Regions from separate parts of the Mesorhizobium sp. M1A.T.Ca.IN.004.03.1.1 genome, predicted to be linked through region 2. Evidence: riboswitches for the same ligand, from Rfam matches in the RefSeq annotation. Region 2 holds a riboswitch; each other region holds the start of a gene.
What was found. A riboswitch is a leader RNA that binds a small molecule or an ion and turns the genes downstream of it on or off. The one in region 2 is predicted to bind cobalamin.

Region 1 (5,276 bases), on a different contig from region 2:
CCGGCGGATCGAAGTTGAACAGGGTCTTGATGTTTCGGCACATGCTTGAACTCCTTACCTGCTTTCTGCCCGAACCGGTCTGAGATTGTGCACCGAGGTGTGTTGAGATTCAGGTCAGTCCGAGCCTAAAATGGCAGGTTCCGAGAACCGGAGCGGAGCGTACTTGAAGCACCTGAGCACCGGAAGCGCAGGAAGCCGCCGTTTAAAGGCCGGCCTCACCTGAATATCAATACACCTCACTCGGCGTCGAGCGGCTCCGTTCCAACCGGCTTGCCGTCGCGCGAAAGCCTGATCTTCTCGACCTTGTCCTCGGCGGTCTTGAGCAGGCGGTCGCAATGGGCCTTCAGCGCCTCGCCGCGCTCGTAGATCTTGATCGACTGGTCGAGCGGAACATCGCCGCGCTCCAGATCATCGACGATCTTCTCCAGCGCGTCGAGCGCCTGTTCGAAGCTCATCGCCTTGACGTCTTGGTTAGCTTCATCAGCCATCATTCATCCCTTCATCAGCCGCCCGACATGGGCGGCGACCGAAAATGCCAATCCTTGCAGATCGTAACCGCCCTCCAGCAGGCTGACGAGCCGGTTGCCGCTGTGGCGCCCGGCGCGCTCCATCAGCTGGCCGGTCGCCCAGTCGAAATCATCCTCGGTCAGGTTGATCGCGGCCAGCGGATCGCGATGGTGCGCATCGAAACCGGCGGAAATGATGATCAGATCCGGCTGGAAGGCGTCGATCGACGGCAGCACGCGCGACAGGAAGGCGTCGCGGAACGTGTCGCTGCCGGTGCTCGGCGCAAGCGGCGCGTTGACGATGTTGCCGGCGCCGGTCTCGCTCTTGGCACCGGTGCCCGGATAAAGCGGCATCTGGTGGGTCGAGCAATAGAGCACCGACGGATCGTCCCAGAAAATGTCCTGCGTGCCGTTGCCGTGATGCACATCCCAATCGACGATGGCGACGCGCTCGGCCAGATGCTTCTCCTGCGCATAACGGGCGGCGATCGCCGCGGTGTTGAACAGGCAAAAGCCCATCGCGGTCGCTTTTTCGGCGTGATGGCCGGGCGGACGCGCGGCAACGAAGACATTGGCGGCACGGCCCTCGAACACATCGTCGACGGCGGCGTTCGCCGCGCCGATCGCCGTCACCGCGGCCTGCCAGCTTTTCGGGCTGGCGCTGGTGTCGGCATCGATCGAGACGATCCCCGTCTCGGGAATCGCAGCGCGGACACGGCCGACGAAATCCTCCGGATGCGCGTAAAGGATAGTCGCCTCGTCGCCTTCCGGCGCCTCGACGCGGTCGAGGGCCGAAAAAGCCTCGTCGTCGAGCACGCGCTCGATGGCGCGCAAACGGTCGGGCCGCTCGGGGTGGCCGGGCGGCGTGAGGTGTTCCAGGAATACCGGATGAGTGTAAAGACGAGTGGTCATGGCGCCTAATCTAGGCACCTGTCGCACGGATAGCCATGTTTCAGCGCCGAATGATTGGGGAAATCGCGCCCAATCGTGTCGCTGGCGGCATTGGCCCGGCTTCGGCTTCGCGATAAGGTCGCGTCGCTGCCTGGTGCCCGCAACGCGGGAGAATCGGGAACACGGTTGAAATCCGTGGCGTGCCCAACGCTGTGAGGGGGACCGCGCCGGCAAACGCCACTGTCCCAGACGGGAAGGCGCCGGATGCGGGTCGATCCCGAGCCAGAAGACCGGCCCGGCAGACATGGTCATCCGCATGGTCAGGCGGAGGACTGCTTATCGCAAGGGGACAAGCGATGCAGGCACGAACAGCCGCCGCCGGCGGCGATGACTTTGACCAATTGGCGCGCGACGCCGTCTACCGGGCCATGTTCACCCGGCGCGACGTGCGCAGCCATTTCCTTGCCGACGATCTCGACGACAGCGTTTTGGCGCGGCTGCTCACCGCGGCACACCACGCGCCGTCGGTCGGCTACATGCAGCCCTGGAACTTCATCATCATCCGGGACGCCACAAGGCGGCGGCAGGTGCGCGACCTGTTTTTGGCCGCGCGCGAACAGGAACTGCCGGCGATCGAGGCGGACCGGCAGGCGCTCTACCGCAAGCTGAAGCTCGAGGGCATCTGCGAAAGCGCGCTCAACCTGTGCATCACCTGCGACCGCCAGCGCTCGAAGAACTCGCCGCTCGGGCGCTGGCACAATCCGGAGATGGACCTCTACAGCACCGTCTGCGCGGTGCAGAATTTCTGGCTCGCGGCGCGGGCGGAAGGCGTCGGGGTCGGCTGGGTGAGCATCATCGAGCCCGAAGCGCTGAAGCGACTGCTGTCGATCCCCGAGCACGTCACGCCGATCGCCTATCTCTGCGTCGGCCGCGTCTCGGAATTCGCTCCAAGGCCCGACCTCGAAGCGCATGGCTGGGGCAAGCGCCTGCCGCTGCCCGAGCTGGTGATGAGCGAGACCTTTTGCGGCGCCGGCGAGGCGCCGCTCAAATCGGCGATCGCTCGTCTCGGAGAACGATTAAAGCCTTAGAACCGCTCGGCGTTCCATAGACCCGCCCCAACCGCAACGCGCCATCGCGCTTCGCGTTTGCGCAATGGCGCATTGGAAATGCCTGACCGTCGTTGCCCGCTCAGAAAACCGGGGATTGTTCGCGCATCGCTCGACAACGTGACGGTTCTTCCTGGCGTGATTGGGCCGGATCTCCGCACTCGCTTCCTCACGGCTAACCCTGTGCCAAGCGATGTCGTTCTCGGGCTTCAACGTCTGGCGAATTCACCGGCGTTCGCAATTAAATTCTGTCTTCTCATGTGAATAGGCAGATTGAGCTGGGCTACGGCGCTTATTGTCGGGCGATAGATGAGACCCGGCGTGTTCCCATTCCACAAGGCGATCGGCGCGGAACGGATGCATGCGCGACTGCGCGAACTCACCCGATATTGGGTAGGTCTCGTCCAGGACATTCCCGGTTTCAGGCTCCATACGCCGACCGACACGGACAGCCTCGCTGCGATAAGTCTGTTTTCGATCGACAGCATCGACATGCAGCAACTCGAGCGCGACCTTCGCGAGAAACACCAGGTCCACGTGAAATACCGCAAGGTCGAGCACGTCGAGGGTTTGCGGGTTTCGCCACACATTTACATGCTTAAGCGCGATCTTGATGCCTTTGTCGCCGCGCTGCGAAGCGCTGTGGAGTGAACCGACGAATTTTCTCTGGCTGTGCCCGACCTTAGCCGTCTGCTGTCTGGCGAATAGCGTTTTCGCAGTCGAGGGGTGCAGGATGGCAGCGCCGCTATTTGCGCTTAAAGCTGCCCAGGCCTGCACCCTGACAAGAGTCAATAGTTTCGCTCAAGGCGGTGAGCGTGGTCTGCATTTTTGAGGTCGATCAATGCGCCAAGTCTACGTGAGTGGATCCTATCTACCGGAAAGCGAGGCCCGTATCTCGGTCTTCGATCGGGGCTTCCTGTTCGCCGACGGAGTCTATGAGGTCACGCTCGTTCTTGATGGCAAGCTCGTCGATTTTGCCAGTCACATGGCGCGCCTGCGGCGATCGCTCCGTGAGCTCGATATGCCGTTCTCCCTGACCGAAGCAGATCTTTTGAAGATCCACAGGGAGCTCATTGGACGGAACAATGTATCCGAGGGACTTGTCTATTTGCAGATCACCCGGGGCGCGGCCGACCGCGATTTCATATTTCCTACTCGGGATACGCCCAACACCGTGGTGCTCTTCACACAAAAGAAGGCATTTGTCGAAAATCCGGTCGCCATACGCGGCCAGCACGTCATAACCGTGGAAGATCTCCGGTGGCGGCGCTGCGACATCAAAACGGTGCAACTCCTGTATCCCTCCATGGCCAAAATGCAGGCGAAATCACGCGGCGCCGATGACGCATGGCTAGTGAGGGATGGTTACGTCACGGAAGGCTCTTCCAACAACGCCCATATCGTGACTTCGGATGGGACGATCGTCACGCGGGATCTCTCGAGCGATATCCTGCACGGGATTACCCGGGCAGTCGTTCTGCAGTGCGCAAGTGAACTTCATCTGCGGGTGGAGGAGCGCCCATTCACAGTAGTAGAGACCAGACTTGCGACGGAGGCGTTTTCAACGTCATCATCCGGGCTGGTGAACCCGGTGGTCAGGATGGATGGTGCGCCGATCGGCAACGGGCTGCCGGGCGTAGTCACCCGGCGGTTGCGACAAATTTATCTCGATAGAAGCCGAGCATCGGCGATCTAGCGTTGATCGTCGACGGTGTTCTCTGCGGCGTCAAACCTCGATACGCAACCTGCCGGTGGCGTTACTCAGGGCGCATATAGACCGCGCTAACTCAAGCACTCCTGACGCCAGCCCTGCACGTGAATAGCTCGCCCGAGCACTCGCGGCGCCCAAGTAGCTTGACAAGGCCGCTGCTAGACTGGCGTTCGCGCCAGATGCTGTCGGCGATCCTTCCATTGGCGAGGCATCTTCTCTGACTCTAGTCAAGCGGTCCTTGGCGAATCCCAGCGCGAGCCGCCGAAGGGGCTGAGCGCCTTGTCGCGCAGCTCCCTGAACTTGGACGAGGCTTCGGCCAGGCGCCGGTCCCATTCCGGATTGGGGACCTGGCCCTCGATGGTGGCGAAGTAGACCTGCATCAGCGAAGCGATGGCGAAGGGCTCGATGAAAGCCGCCTTGAAGGCCCAGGCGAAGACGATGGCCAACACGAAGGCCCAGCCGGCAAGCTGGCCCGGCATGGCCCAGAGGATCGCGGCGGCGGGCGCCAGCATCAAAAGAAAGATGACGAAGGAAACACCCCACATGATCACCGCCAGCCAGACGGCGTTCTTGACCATCAACTTGCCGTTCTGCGCGTAGAGCACGACGCCTTGCCTGGCGGTCTCGAAAGGCGAGTTGGAATTGGTGCGGATGTTGTAGCCGAGGATGATCTCGTCGACATAGGTCAGCGACAGGCGGATGACGGTATTGATGAAGCTCACCAGACCGCTTAAGCCTGGAATGGGTAGGAACGCAGCAATGCCGCCGATCAGCCCTGTGATGGCGCGGATGGCGCCTTTCACCAGCTGGTCGACGACGAAAAGGATGTTGGCCTCGGCGAAGCGCTTCGTCACCACTTCGCGCGCATAGGCGATCTGGCCCTGGCCGTCGGGAACGTCCTGCCCGTCGATCAGATGGACCATGACGGCGATATGGCCTGCCTTGAGCACATAGAGAATGTATTCGCGGATCCAGTAGACGGCGATCGAGACCACGCCGAAGCCGACGACCCCACCCCACAAGGCAAAGGACATCGGCCCGTCCGGATCGGTCGAGATGTGG
Region 2 (5,276 bases):
GGCATTCGTTGAAGTTCTCCCAGAAGATTTTCCAGTTGCAGTTCATCACCTTGGTGAGCCGGTGCCCGGGGACGAGCGTCTCCAGCGGCCAGTTCGAAAGATCGCGGGAGGCGGAGTCGAAGGAGGCTTCCCCCGAGCCATCGGGATCCTCTGCGAGATTGATGAAGACGAAGCCGCGCCACACTGACAGCGCCACCCGGTAGAGCGGATAATTTTCCTTGTCGAAGCCTTCGGGCAGCGATTTCGATGGGACACGGACGAGATCGCCGCGCAGCGAATAGGACCAGGCGTGGTAGGGGCAGGTGAGCAGCCTTGCCTTCAGCCGCCCTTCGCTTTCCAGGCAGAGCTGCGAGCCGCGATGCCGGCAGGTGTTGTGGAAGGCGCGCAAGCTCCCGGCCTCGTCGCGCAGCACGACGACCTCCTGCGAGCCGATACGCGCGGTTCGAAAGGCAAGAGGTTCCGCGAGATCGGCTTCGCGGCAAACCATGAGCCAGCTCCGATACCAGATCGCTTCGAGATCGAGCCGGTAAGCGTCGGCTTCCCGATAGGCGCTTGCAGGCAACGTCGGCTCGAGGCTGGTGAGGCCATTGTAGCGGCTGTGTTCGCTAGGATTTGGCTGCATGAGCGGCTCCCCTTGGCTGATGACAGCCGACACCCGGGCAGGACCGTTGTCAATTGCGCGGCCATTGTCGCTTCCGGGTGCTGCCCTTAAGGTCACTTCGTAATCGCCTGCGGTTTCGCCGGCTGCCCAGGATTGCAAAGTATGCCTGCAAGAACGATGTCGCTGACCGTGGAACTGGTCGCCCGCTGTTTTCGCGCGGTCGATGACCCGGGGCCCGACCCGGATGCCGAGCATCTCGTGGACAGCGACTATGAAGCCATGCTGGATGCATTCGAGGCCGAGCTACCTGCAACCGAGCCTCTCTGGCTGTTCGGCTACGGCTCGCTGATCTGGAAACCGGAAATCGAGCATTTTGAGGAGCGCGTCGCCGTGGCTCGCGGCTGGCATCGCTCCTTCTGCATGAAGATGACGCGCTGGCGCGGCACCAAGCAAAGCCCCGGCCTGATGATGGCGCTGGATCGTGGCGGCCAATGCAAGGGCGTTGCTTTCCGCCTGAACGGTGGTGACCGCCGGCAGGCGCTGGACAGGCTTTTTCGCCGCGAGATGACGCTGAAGCCGACCAGCTACCGGCCGCGCCTGCTGCAACTCGCAACCGACAAGGGGCCGTTGAGAGCGCTTGCCTTCGTCATCAATCGCAAAGGCACGACCTATGCCGGCCCACTCAACGAAGACGAGGTGGTCGAACGGCTGGCGACCTCGTGCGGCCACTGGGGTTCAGGCGCCGACTATCTCTACAACACGGTGAAGAACCTCGAACAGCGCGGTATTCACGACCGCCATTTGTGGCGATTGCAGCAGCTCGTCGCCGAGCGGATCGCCGGATCTTAGTCCGAAACCGGTGCCGCAATCACGCTGCGGCGTGACGGAATTTGGTTTGCCGGTCGCGACGATTCTGCCTATAGTCGCTGGCGTCGTCGGTTCCGTTTTTGGAGCCAAGAGGGAATGCGGTGAGGGTGGAGTCTTTGCCCTAAGCCGTGGCTGCCCCCGCAACTGTGTGCGGTAGTCCTCTCCATAGACCACTGAGGTTTGTCCTCGGGAAGGTGGGGAAGGGTGCGAATCCGCGAGCCAGGAGACCTGCCGGCGACAGGAAAGTTGACTTCGATGCCCTCGGGTGGAGGGCGAAAGGACAAGACATGAATACCGCTTCCGTCGCCCTCGGCGCCTCCGTCTCCTCGCAGTCGCGCATCATGCAGCTGGCTCTCGCCGCGCTGCTCGGCATTTTCGTCGTCGGTTTCGTCGGCTTCTCGCACATCGATGCGATCCACAACGCTGCCCACGACTATCGTCACTCGATGGCTTTTCCCTGCCACTGACGAAGGCCCGATATCATGAATCTGTTTCGCAACGTCGTGTTCGTCGCGGCGATCGCAGGGCTCGTGGCGGGCATCGCGCTTGCCTGCATGCAGGCCTATGCGACCGTGCCGCTGATCCTCAAAGCGGAAGTCTATGAAAAGGCGGGCGGCGGTCATCACCACGACCATGCCGCCAACACTGGAACTGGCACTGCCATGAGCTCGGCCGAACCGGCGGGCAATGCGATGAGCAGCGCCGCTCCTGCGTCGACGGAAGCGGCGGCTCCGACCGAGGACGAGGGCTGGGCTCCGGCCGACGGCTTCGAGCGCTTCGCCTTCAACGTTGTCGCAAACATCGTCACCGGCATCGGCTTCGCGCTGATCCTGGTCGCGGTCTCGGAATTCGCCGGTGGCATCGGCAGCTGGCGCCAGGGCGTGTTCTGGGGCCTTGCCGGCTTTGCGGTTTTCACGCTCGCGCCCGGCCTCGGCCTGCCGCCGGAACTGCCGGCCATGCCGGCGGCGGAACTTCTGCCGCGCCAGATCTGGTGGATTTCGACGGTGGCCGCAACCGCGGTCGGCCTTGGATTGATCGCCTTTCGCAAGTCGCTGCCCTTGGCAATTCTGGCGGTCGTGCTGATCGTCGCTCCGCACGTAGTCGGCGCGCCGCAGCCCGTCAGCTTCGAGACGGCGATTCCCGAGGGGCTGCACCATCAGTTCGTGGTGGCGGTGACCCTCACCGATCTGGTCTTCTGGCTGGTGCTCGGTGCGGCCGTCGGTGTGGTGCGCGGCCGCTTCACCGGTACGTCGACCAGCCTGCGCGACAGCTTTGCCTGATCGCGCGGAGGGCCATCTGACCTTCATCATCGGCGGTGCGCGCTCCGGCAAGAGCGCGCATGCCGAGTGCCTGGTGGCGGCAAGCCCGTCGCCTTGGGCCTATATCGCCACCGCGCAGGCCTATGACGAGGAGATGCGCGAGCGCATCGCGCTGCATCGCTCGCGCCGCGGCAAAGGCTGGGTCACCGTCGATGCGCCGCTCGACCTGGTCGGCGCGATCGACGCCTTGCCCGATCACCAGCCGGTGCTTATCGATTGCCTGACATTGTGGCTGAGCAATCATATGCTGGCGGACCACGATATCGAGGCCGAGTGCCGGCGGCTCTCGGATGTGCTTTCGCAGCCGCGCGGACCGTGGTTTGTGGTGTCTAACGAAGTCGGGCTCGGCATCGTGCCGGACAATGCGCTGGCGCGCCGGTTCCGCGACGCCGCCGGGCGGCTCAACCAGCAGGTCGCGGCTGTCGCCGACAGCGTGCTGATGATGGTGGCGGGGCTGCCGCTCAAGGCGAAGTGACATGGGCGAGATCAAAGACACGATCATCGACTACAAGGATGCCGAACGCCATCGAGCCAAGATGGCCAAGCGCAAGGCGGTGCAGGATGCCGAGGTGGCCGGCAAGACGATCGAGAAGGGACTGCTGATCGTCAATACGGGGCCGGGCAAGGGCAAGACCACGGCTGCGTTCGGCCTGGCGCTGAGGATGCTTGGCTACGGCAAGCGCGTCGGCGTCGTCCAGTTCATCAAGGGCAAATGGCACACGGGCGAGAAGGATGCCTTCGCCGCCTTCGGCGATCGCGTCGTCTGGCACGCGATGGGCGAGGGCTTCACCTGGGAGACGCAGGACCTGAAGCGCGACATAGCCGCCGCCGAGGCTGCCTGGGCGAAGGCGCTCGAGCTGATTGCCGACCCTTCGATCAGCCTCGTCGTCCTCGACGAGCTCAACATCGCTCTGCGCTACGATTATCTCGAGCTGGAAAAGGTGGTCGCGGCGCTGAAGGCGCGCCGCGAGGGCCTGCATGTCGTCGTCACCGGCCGCAACGCCAAGCCGCTGCTGGTCGAGGCGGCCGATCTCGTCACCGAGATGGGGCTGACCAAGCACCATTTCGCGGCCGGCGTGAAGGCGCAGCAGGGGATCGAGTTCTGAGGCGCCTTAGCCGCCGATCAAAATGGTCAGATAGATCACCGTCGCCGACAAAATCGCGAACAGGCCGATCAGCAGCCCGTCGGCGACGCGATAGAGTTCCAGCGCCTGCCTTATGTCGGTGCTTTCGGCCTCGCGCCTGCCGCCTTCGCCCATGAAGGCATCCTCGACGACCTCGCCGCCATAACTGCGCGGTCCGGCCAGGGCGAGCCCCAGCGCGCCGGCCATGGCGGCTTCCGGCCAGCCGGCATTGGGCGAACGGTGCTTCTTCGCGTCACGCCGCATGACCTGCCAGGCGTTGCGGGGGTCGGCGCCCTTGACGATGAAGGCCGCCAGCACAATCAGCAGGCCGGTGAGCCGCGATGCCGGCAGGTTGACCAGGTCGTCGAAGCGAGCGGCCGCCCGGCCGAAGGCCTCGTATTTCGGCGTGCGGTGGCCGATCATGGAATCGGCGGTGTTGGCGGCCTTGTAGGCAGCACCCCCGGCCAAACCACCGACACCGGTCCATATGGCAGGCGCGACGACGCCATCGGAGAAATTCTCTGCCAGGCTTTCGATCGCGGCTCGGGCAACGCCCGCCCTGTCGAGCTTGTCCGGATCGCGGCCGACGATGCGCGAAACGGCGATGCGGCCGAGCGTGAGGCCGCCGGTCTCCAGCGCATCGGCGACATCCTCGACATGCTCGGCGAGGCTCTTCTGCGACAGAAGCGAGGAGCTGAGAATGGCCGCGATGACCAGGCCGGACGGAAAGATCAGCCAGAGCAGGACATGCAGCGCCAGGCCTATGGCCGCCGGCACCAGCAGGACGACCAGAAGCGCCTGGAGGCCGCGGCGGCGACGCAATTCGTCGGAATCGGTGGCGCGGTTGAGCCTGCGATCGAGAAAGGATATCAGCCTGCCGATCCAGGTTACCGGATGCCCGATGGCGTTAAACAGCCAGTCCGGGTAGCCAAGGGCACGTTCGATGGCGAGTGACAGGAAAGCGATCAGTATCGACATGAAGCTTCTAAGCGGAGCGGTTGCAGCGGTTGATCACGGCGGCAGCCTTGGCCGGGCAAGCGCGCTCTTTCCTCATGCGCCACAGCCTTTCCTTGACCTCTCGACAGGTATCAATCCGCACTCCTATCCGCTTTTCGATCTGCCCGCCACCGCCCTGTCACGATTGCCCGAGCCAGGACGACTGCGCGAATTGGCCGAAATTGCGGCCAAGGCGTATGGCGCGCGGTCGGCGGCGCATGTCGTGGCCGCGCCCGGCACGCAGATCCTGTTGCCGCGGGTCGCTTCGCTGGTGAGGCCCGGCAAGGCACTGGTGCTGGGTCCAACCTATGCCGAGCACGCCAGGGCGGCCGCGATTGCAGGCCATGCGATTGTGGAGGTGGGCGACTT
Region 3 (5,276 bases), on a different contig from region 2:
GGACCGACCTCGAGCCGCTGCTGCGCGGAGTTCTCGAAACCGGCGAAACCTACTCGGCCAGGGACCGGCCTTTCTACATCGAACGATCCGGCCTGGTCGGCGAGACGGTCTATTTCGACATCTCCTATTCCGCAGTGCGGGCGCAGGACGGCACGGTCGAAGCCGTGCTCTGCATCGTTTCGGAGACCACGGCCCGGGTGCTGGCGGCAGCAAAGGTGCGCGAAAGCGAGCAGCGGTTTCGCGCGCTGGTCAATGCTAGCTCCGACGTGGTTTACCGGATGAGCCCGGACTGGCAGGAAATGCATGAGCTGGACGGCCGCGGCTTCCTGTCGAGCGCCCAGGGGCCGGCGATCCGCTGGCGCGACGAATACCTGTTCCCGGAAGACCAGGCGAGCATCCAGGCGGCGATCGAGCGCGCCATCATGGAGCGCGGCGTGTTCGAGCTCGAGCACAGGGTGCGGCGCGCCGACGGGTCCGCCGGCTGGACCACCTCACGGGCAATCCCGATCGTCGATGACACCGGCAGCATCCTGGAATGGTTCGGCATGGCCGCCGACATCACCGAAAAACGGGCGAGCGAACAGCAGATCCAACTCTTGATGCGCGAGGTGAACCACCGCGTCAAAAACCAGTACGCCGTGATCCTTTCCATGATCCGCGAGACGAGCAAACGCGCGACCGACCCGCGCGCGTTCGAACACCAGATCCGCGAACGCATCATGGCGCTGTCGCGCTCGCACGACCTCTTGGTGCTCAACGACTGGCGCGGCGCAGGCATGGCCGACCTTGTGCGCGAACATCTGCGGCCGTTCGGACACGAAGAGCGGATCTCGCCTTGCGGGCCGGACGTGACGTTGCGGCTGAACGCGGTGCAGAACATCGGCATGGCGCTGCATGAGCTGGGCACCAACGCGACGAAATACGGCGCCCTGGCCGGCGACGCCGGAACCGTGCGGATGGACTGGCGGGTAGCCCCGGCCCCCGAAGGCGGCGATTTCGAGCTGGTCTGGGAGGAACATTTTTCCGAACCTGCCGCGGCCGCCGATGCCAAGCCGCACAAAGGCTTCGGCAGCGTCGTTCTCCAGCGCGTCGTCCCCACCAGCCTCTCCGGCAGCGCCTCCATGGAACGGCTGCCTGGCCTCGTTCGCTGGACGCTTTCGGCGCCGCTCGCCAACGTGGTTGTCGCCCGCGGGGCGGAGCTGGACGGCGATGAGCAGATCGGCGGGCTGACGTGAAGGCGTTTGCATCCTGAGGAGGCGCCGCCGAGCCCTCGCCGTCCCGCCGTGGGCCGAATGGCCTGCGCTGCTCCCATTTTTTGCCTTCCCCTCCCGCTTTTTTGGAACAGAAAAGCGCCAGCTTTTCTGTTCTGGATTCTGGATATTTGGACTCTGGATACTGGCTTATGGATTATGGGGCTTATCCGAGGCCTTAACCCCTGGCTTATCCAAGCGCAGAATTCCGTCACACTTCCAAAGGCTTGGGCTACGGGTCCTCAGCATGCCTTTGAAGCGCGTGCGCACGGGCCGGCTATCTCCTGTTGCTGTCTGGCCAACAGTGAACAAAATGGGAACAAAAATGTCAAGCCGGGCACCGCTGACGGGGCTGGCGATCGTCGCCTTTGCCGCCGTCGGCTTTCTGTTGCCGAGGCGCTTCAAGGAGGCAGGCTGGCAGCCCGCCGGGGTCTGATGGCAGAGAGATGCGGCTGGCCTGCTGCAGCCAGCCGCAGCCGGCGGTTTATGAATTCTTTGCTGCGGATGCGCTCTCCACATCATCCAGCCCCTTGGCCTTGTAGACGAGGTAGGAGATCGCCCAGGCGGCGATGAAGATGCCGATAATGGCGAAGCCCAGATTGTTGAAATTGTCGTTGAGCGTGCCGACGCCGTTCCAGAAGCCGCCCGACAGACCGAGCTTGTCACCGATCAGGCCGAGCGCCTCGATGCCGCCGATCAGTACTGCGACAAGGACCGACACCAGGGTGATCGTCATGTTGTAGTACAGTTTGCGGATCGGCTTGACGAAGGCCCACTCATAGGCGCCGAGCATCATCACACCATCGGTCGTGTCGACCAGTGACATACCGGCCGCGAAAAGCACCGGGAAGACCAGAATGGCTTCGAACGGCACGCCCTTGGCCGCTTGTGCCGCGGACACGCCGAACATGGCGACTTCGGTCGCGGTGTCGAAACCAAGGCCGAAGAGGAAACCAAGTGGGAACATGTGCCAGCTGCCCGACACCAGCCGGAACATCGGGCGGAAGACGCGCGCCAGGAAGCCGCGATTGTTGAGCAGCAGGTCCAGGTCCTCCTCGACAAACGCCCCACCGGCCCGCACCCGCCGATAACTTCTGTAGATCGAGAAGAAGATGACGATGTTCATCGCCGCGATGGCGAGCAGGAAGAGTGCGGAAACGCCGGTACTGATCGTGCCGCCAATCTCCTGAAGGCTCTGGAAACGGCCGAGCAGGGACGTTGCCGCCGCGATAGCCGCAGCGACGATGACGACGATCGTCGAATGGCCGAGTGCGAAAAAGAAGCCGACGGAGACCGGCCGTTTGCCGTTCTGCATCAGCTTGCGCGTGACATTGTCGATGGCCGCTATGTGGTCGGCATCGACGGCATGGCGCAAGCCGAGGCCATAAATGACGAGAGCGACGCCAAGCAATGTCGGCTTGTCGTGGAAGGCGACGAAAGCCCACAGCCACGCCCCGACGTTGAGAATGGCGAGCGCCCCGTAGATTGTAATCAGCCTGGCCTTCAGGTCCGGCGCGGTTTTGTTCAGCATTTTCGATAGTTGGATCAGCATGGTTCTGCCTTTGACGTTGCCTGTCATCGCAGGGAACTCGCCCCGCCCTCCGGCCAGGCGCGCACACCGGATCACCCCGTCCGATGTTCTGCTTTGACGTCCATGATGGCAGGTCTCCTGGCTCGCGGATTCCCGCCGCTTTCGCCTTCCCGGCCCATGCAGCCAGTGGCATCGTGAAACCGGCACGCCGCTTACAGTTGCGGGGGCAGCCACGGCTTTGGATTTCTCCGCACCGCGTTCCCTTTTGATCCCCGAAGGGAACCATCAGCGCGAATTCGCCACACCGCGATTGGTCAGTCAATCGACAACTCCGCCGGCCAGCCGCCTCTCACGCCATCGTGACGAGAGGGCTGCGGCAGGCGCTGCGGCGCGGGAGGCGACGATATGGCAAAGATCCAAGAGGACAATTTCCGCATCGAGGTTTGGAATCGCGAGGAAACGGCCCTTGTCGAGACCATTTGCCTGTCGCCGGATTCCTTGGTCAGCCAGGCCGCCTGGCAGTCGGCCTCCCGCTCCGGCCGGGAATGCTGCTCATACACTACGCATTGATCAAATGGCTGAATTTTCGCAAGGTGAACCCGCCGATCAAATCGCCTCAAATGCTTGTTGATAACAGGGAATTTCACTTGCCGGCCCCACCTCCATTTGCTGCAATCCGGTCGGCTTGCGGATAGATTTTTCTGTGGGGACTCTCCACAGGTGAAAGCAACGTGGCTCTAGTGCTTCCCGAAGGGGCAACGAAGAGCAATACATCGAGTCTACAATACGCTAGATCGCATAAGAGTATCCGCAAGTCCCCTTTCCTATGACAGTCGTATCGCTAAAACTTGAGCAGTATAGGGATGCAGAGGATCTCTCCGACATCGCCCATATCCTGGACCTTAAACCAGCGCACATTTCATACGCGCTCTATAAACTCCCCACACATCAAAAATACCGCGAATTCACGGTGCCCAAAAAATCGGGAGGCGTTCGCACAATCAAGGCTCCCCACAATACATTAAAAGTGATTCAAAAGCGGCTCGCTCAGGACTTGCTTCTGATTGAACAGCAGTTGGAACAGGCGCGAGTGAAGGAGCGCGATTGCATCCTCGCACATGGGTTTAAGAAGAAGCTTTCCATTATGACCAACGGAGAGAACCACCGCGGCCGGCGCTACGTCTGCAATGTCGACCTGCAGGACTTTTTTCCGTCCATCAACTTCGGCCGCGTATTCGGATATTTCTCAAAAAACAACGACTTCGCTTTGAAACCAAAGGTCGCCACCGTGCTCGCACAGATTGCGTGCCACGAAAACCAATTACCTCAAGGAAGTCCGTGCTCACCGGTTATTTCGAACTTAATCGGCCGCATCCTCGATATCCGGCTTAATGAATTGGCGAGGCGATATCATTGCAGGTACACCCGATATGCAGACGATATTACATTCTCGACGAGTGAAAAACACTTTCCGATTGCAATTGGCATGCGCGAACTCGGCAGCATCAATTTATGGGCGGCGGGCCCAAAACTGCTTGATGCTATCGCCCGTACAGGATTCGAAATTAACCCGAAGAAGACGCGCATGCAGTACCATTATTCCCGTCAGGAGGTTACAGGCGTCGTCGTGAATCAGAAGGTGAACATCTCAGCCGACTACTACGCGACCGTCAGTGCCATGTGCGATCACCTTTTCAAGAAGGGCGAGTGCCATATTGATGTCGGCGGCACTAAGCAGCCATTCTCGATCCGAAAGCTTCGAGGCCGCTTAGCCTATATCTACCAGGTTCGCGGTAAGGGGCCCAAGCATCGTCAGACAGCCGACGATAAGGACGACCAGGTCAAGGGCAGCCAGCAAAGACTGTGGTCTAGCTTCAAGCTTTTCGAGAGGTTTCTCAACTATGCAGACCTCTATGGCGTGGATCGCCCCGTTATCCTATGCGAGGGCGTGACGGATAACATATACATCAAGTCCGCCATTCAGGCGCTTGCTGCGAAGTATCCCACTCTCACCAATGCGGTTGGGGACCTTAAGGTCAAGCTTTTCAAGTACACTAAGACGTCGGCGTCAGTTCAGCAGTTAGGTGGTGGAAGTGGTGAGTTGCTGAAGCTCGTGAACACCTATTCCAGCCGAACGAGAAAGTTCAAGATCGCTCCCAAGAACCCCCTGATCTTGGTAGCCGACTCTGATGACGGGTCCAAACCGCTTTTCAAAGTCATTGAGAACAGAACTGGGAAGAAGGTGGACGGCTCTCATGCATGGTATCATCTGGAGTCAAATCTCTATGTCGTGCCCATTCCCAAAGTTGGCGCAGCTGATACACCTATCGAAGGTCTCTTCGAACAGATCCTCCTCGACACGACATACGAAGGCAAGAAATTTGACAGGACAAATTCCGAGAAGGACGGCACCAAGTTCTACGGGAAAAAAACGTTCGCCACCAAGGTGGTCGCAGCCAATAAAGGGAGCATCAATTTTGGGAGGTTCGAACCAT

Region 1: another riboswitch for cobalamin. It lies ahead of bluB (5,6-dimethylbenzimidazole synthase); the one in region 2 lies ahead of EOD29_RS01050 (CbtB domain-containing protein).
Region 3: another riboswitch for cobalamin. It lies ahead of EOD29_RS12040 (HoxN/HupN/NixA family nickel/cobalt transporter); the one in region 2 lies ahead of EOD29_RS01050 (CbtB domain-containing protein).

The regions. Positions count from the first base shown of each region.
Region 1 covers NZ_RZTV01000002.1:497,772-503,047, forward strand. Annotated here, with positions in the region: gene EOD29_RS08335 (DUF2277 domain-containing protein) at 1-43, opposite strand, end outside; gene EOD29_RS08340 (exodeoxyribonuclease VII small subunit) at 237-488, opposite strand; gene EOD29_RS08345 (histone deacetylase family protein) at 492-1,418, opposite strand; cobalamin riboswitch at 1,533-1,711, shown strand; gene bluB (5,6-dimethylbenzimidazole synthase) at 1,754-2,485, shown strand; gene EOD29_RS38015 (hypothetical protein) at 2,729-3,295, opposite strand; gene EOD29_RS08360 (D-amino-acid transaminase) at 3,345-4,199, shown strand; gene EOD29_RS08365 (hypothetical protein) at 4,442-5,276, opposite strand, start outside.
Region 2 covers NZ_RZTV01000001.1:213,982-219,257, reverse strand. Annotated here, with positions in the region: gene EOD29_RS01060 (aromatic ring-hydroxylating dioxygenase subunit alpha) at 1-622, opposite strand, end outside; gene EOD29_RS01055 (gamma-glutamylcyclotransferase) at 764-1,450, shown strand; cobalamin riboswitch at 1,521-1,719, shown strand; gene EOD29_RS01050 (CbtB domain-containing protein) at 1,756-1,935, shown strand; gene EOD29_RS01045 (CbtA family protein) at 1,951-2,748, shown strand; gene cobU (bifunctional adenosylcobinamide kinase/adenosylcobinamide-phosphate guanylyltransferase) at 2,741-3,262, shown strand; gene cobO (cob(I)yrinic acid a,c-diamide adenosyltransferase) at 3,264-3,893, shown strand; gene cbiB (adenosylcobinamide-phosphate synthase CbiB) at 3,900-4,889, opposite strand; gene cobD (threonine-phosphate decarboxylase CobD) at 4,888-5,276, shown strand, end outside.
Region 3 covers NZ_RZTV01000003.1:347,194-352,469, reverse strand. Annotated here, with positions in the region: gene EOD29_RS12045 (HWE histidine kinase domain-containing protein) at 1-1,235, shown strand, start outside; gene EOD29_RS12040 (HoxN/HupN/NixA family nickel/cobalt transporter) at 1,735-2,802, opposite strand; cobalamin riboswitch at 2,892-3,083, opposite strand; gene EOD29_RS35940 (hypothetical protein) at 3,187-3,351, shown strand; gene EOD29_RS12035 (retron Ec67 family RNA-directed DNA polymerase/endonuclease) at 3,608-5,276, shown strand, end outside.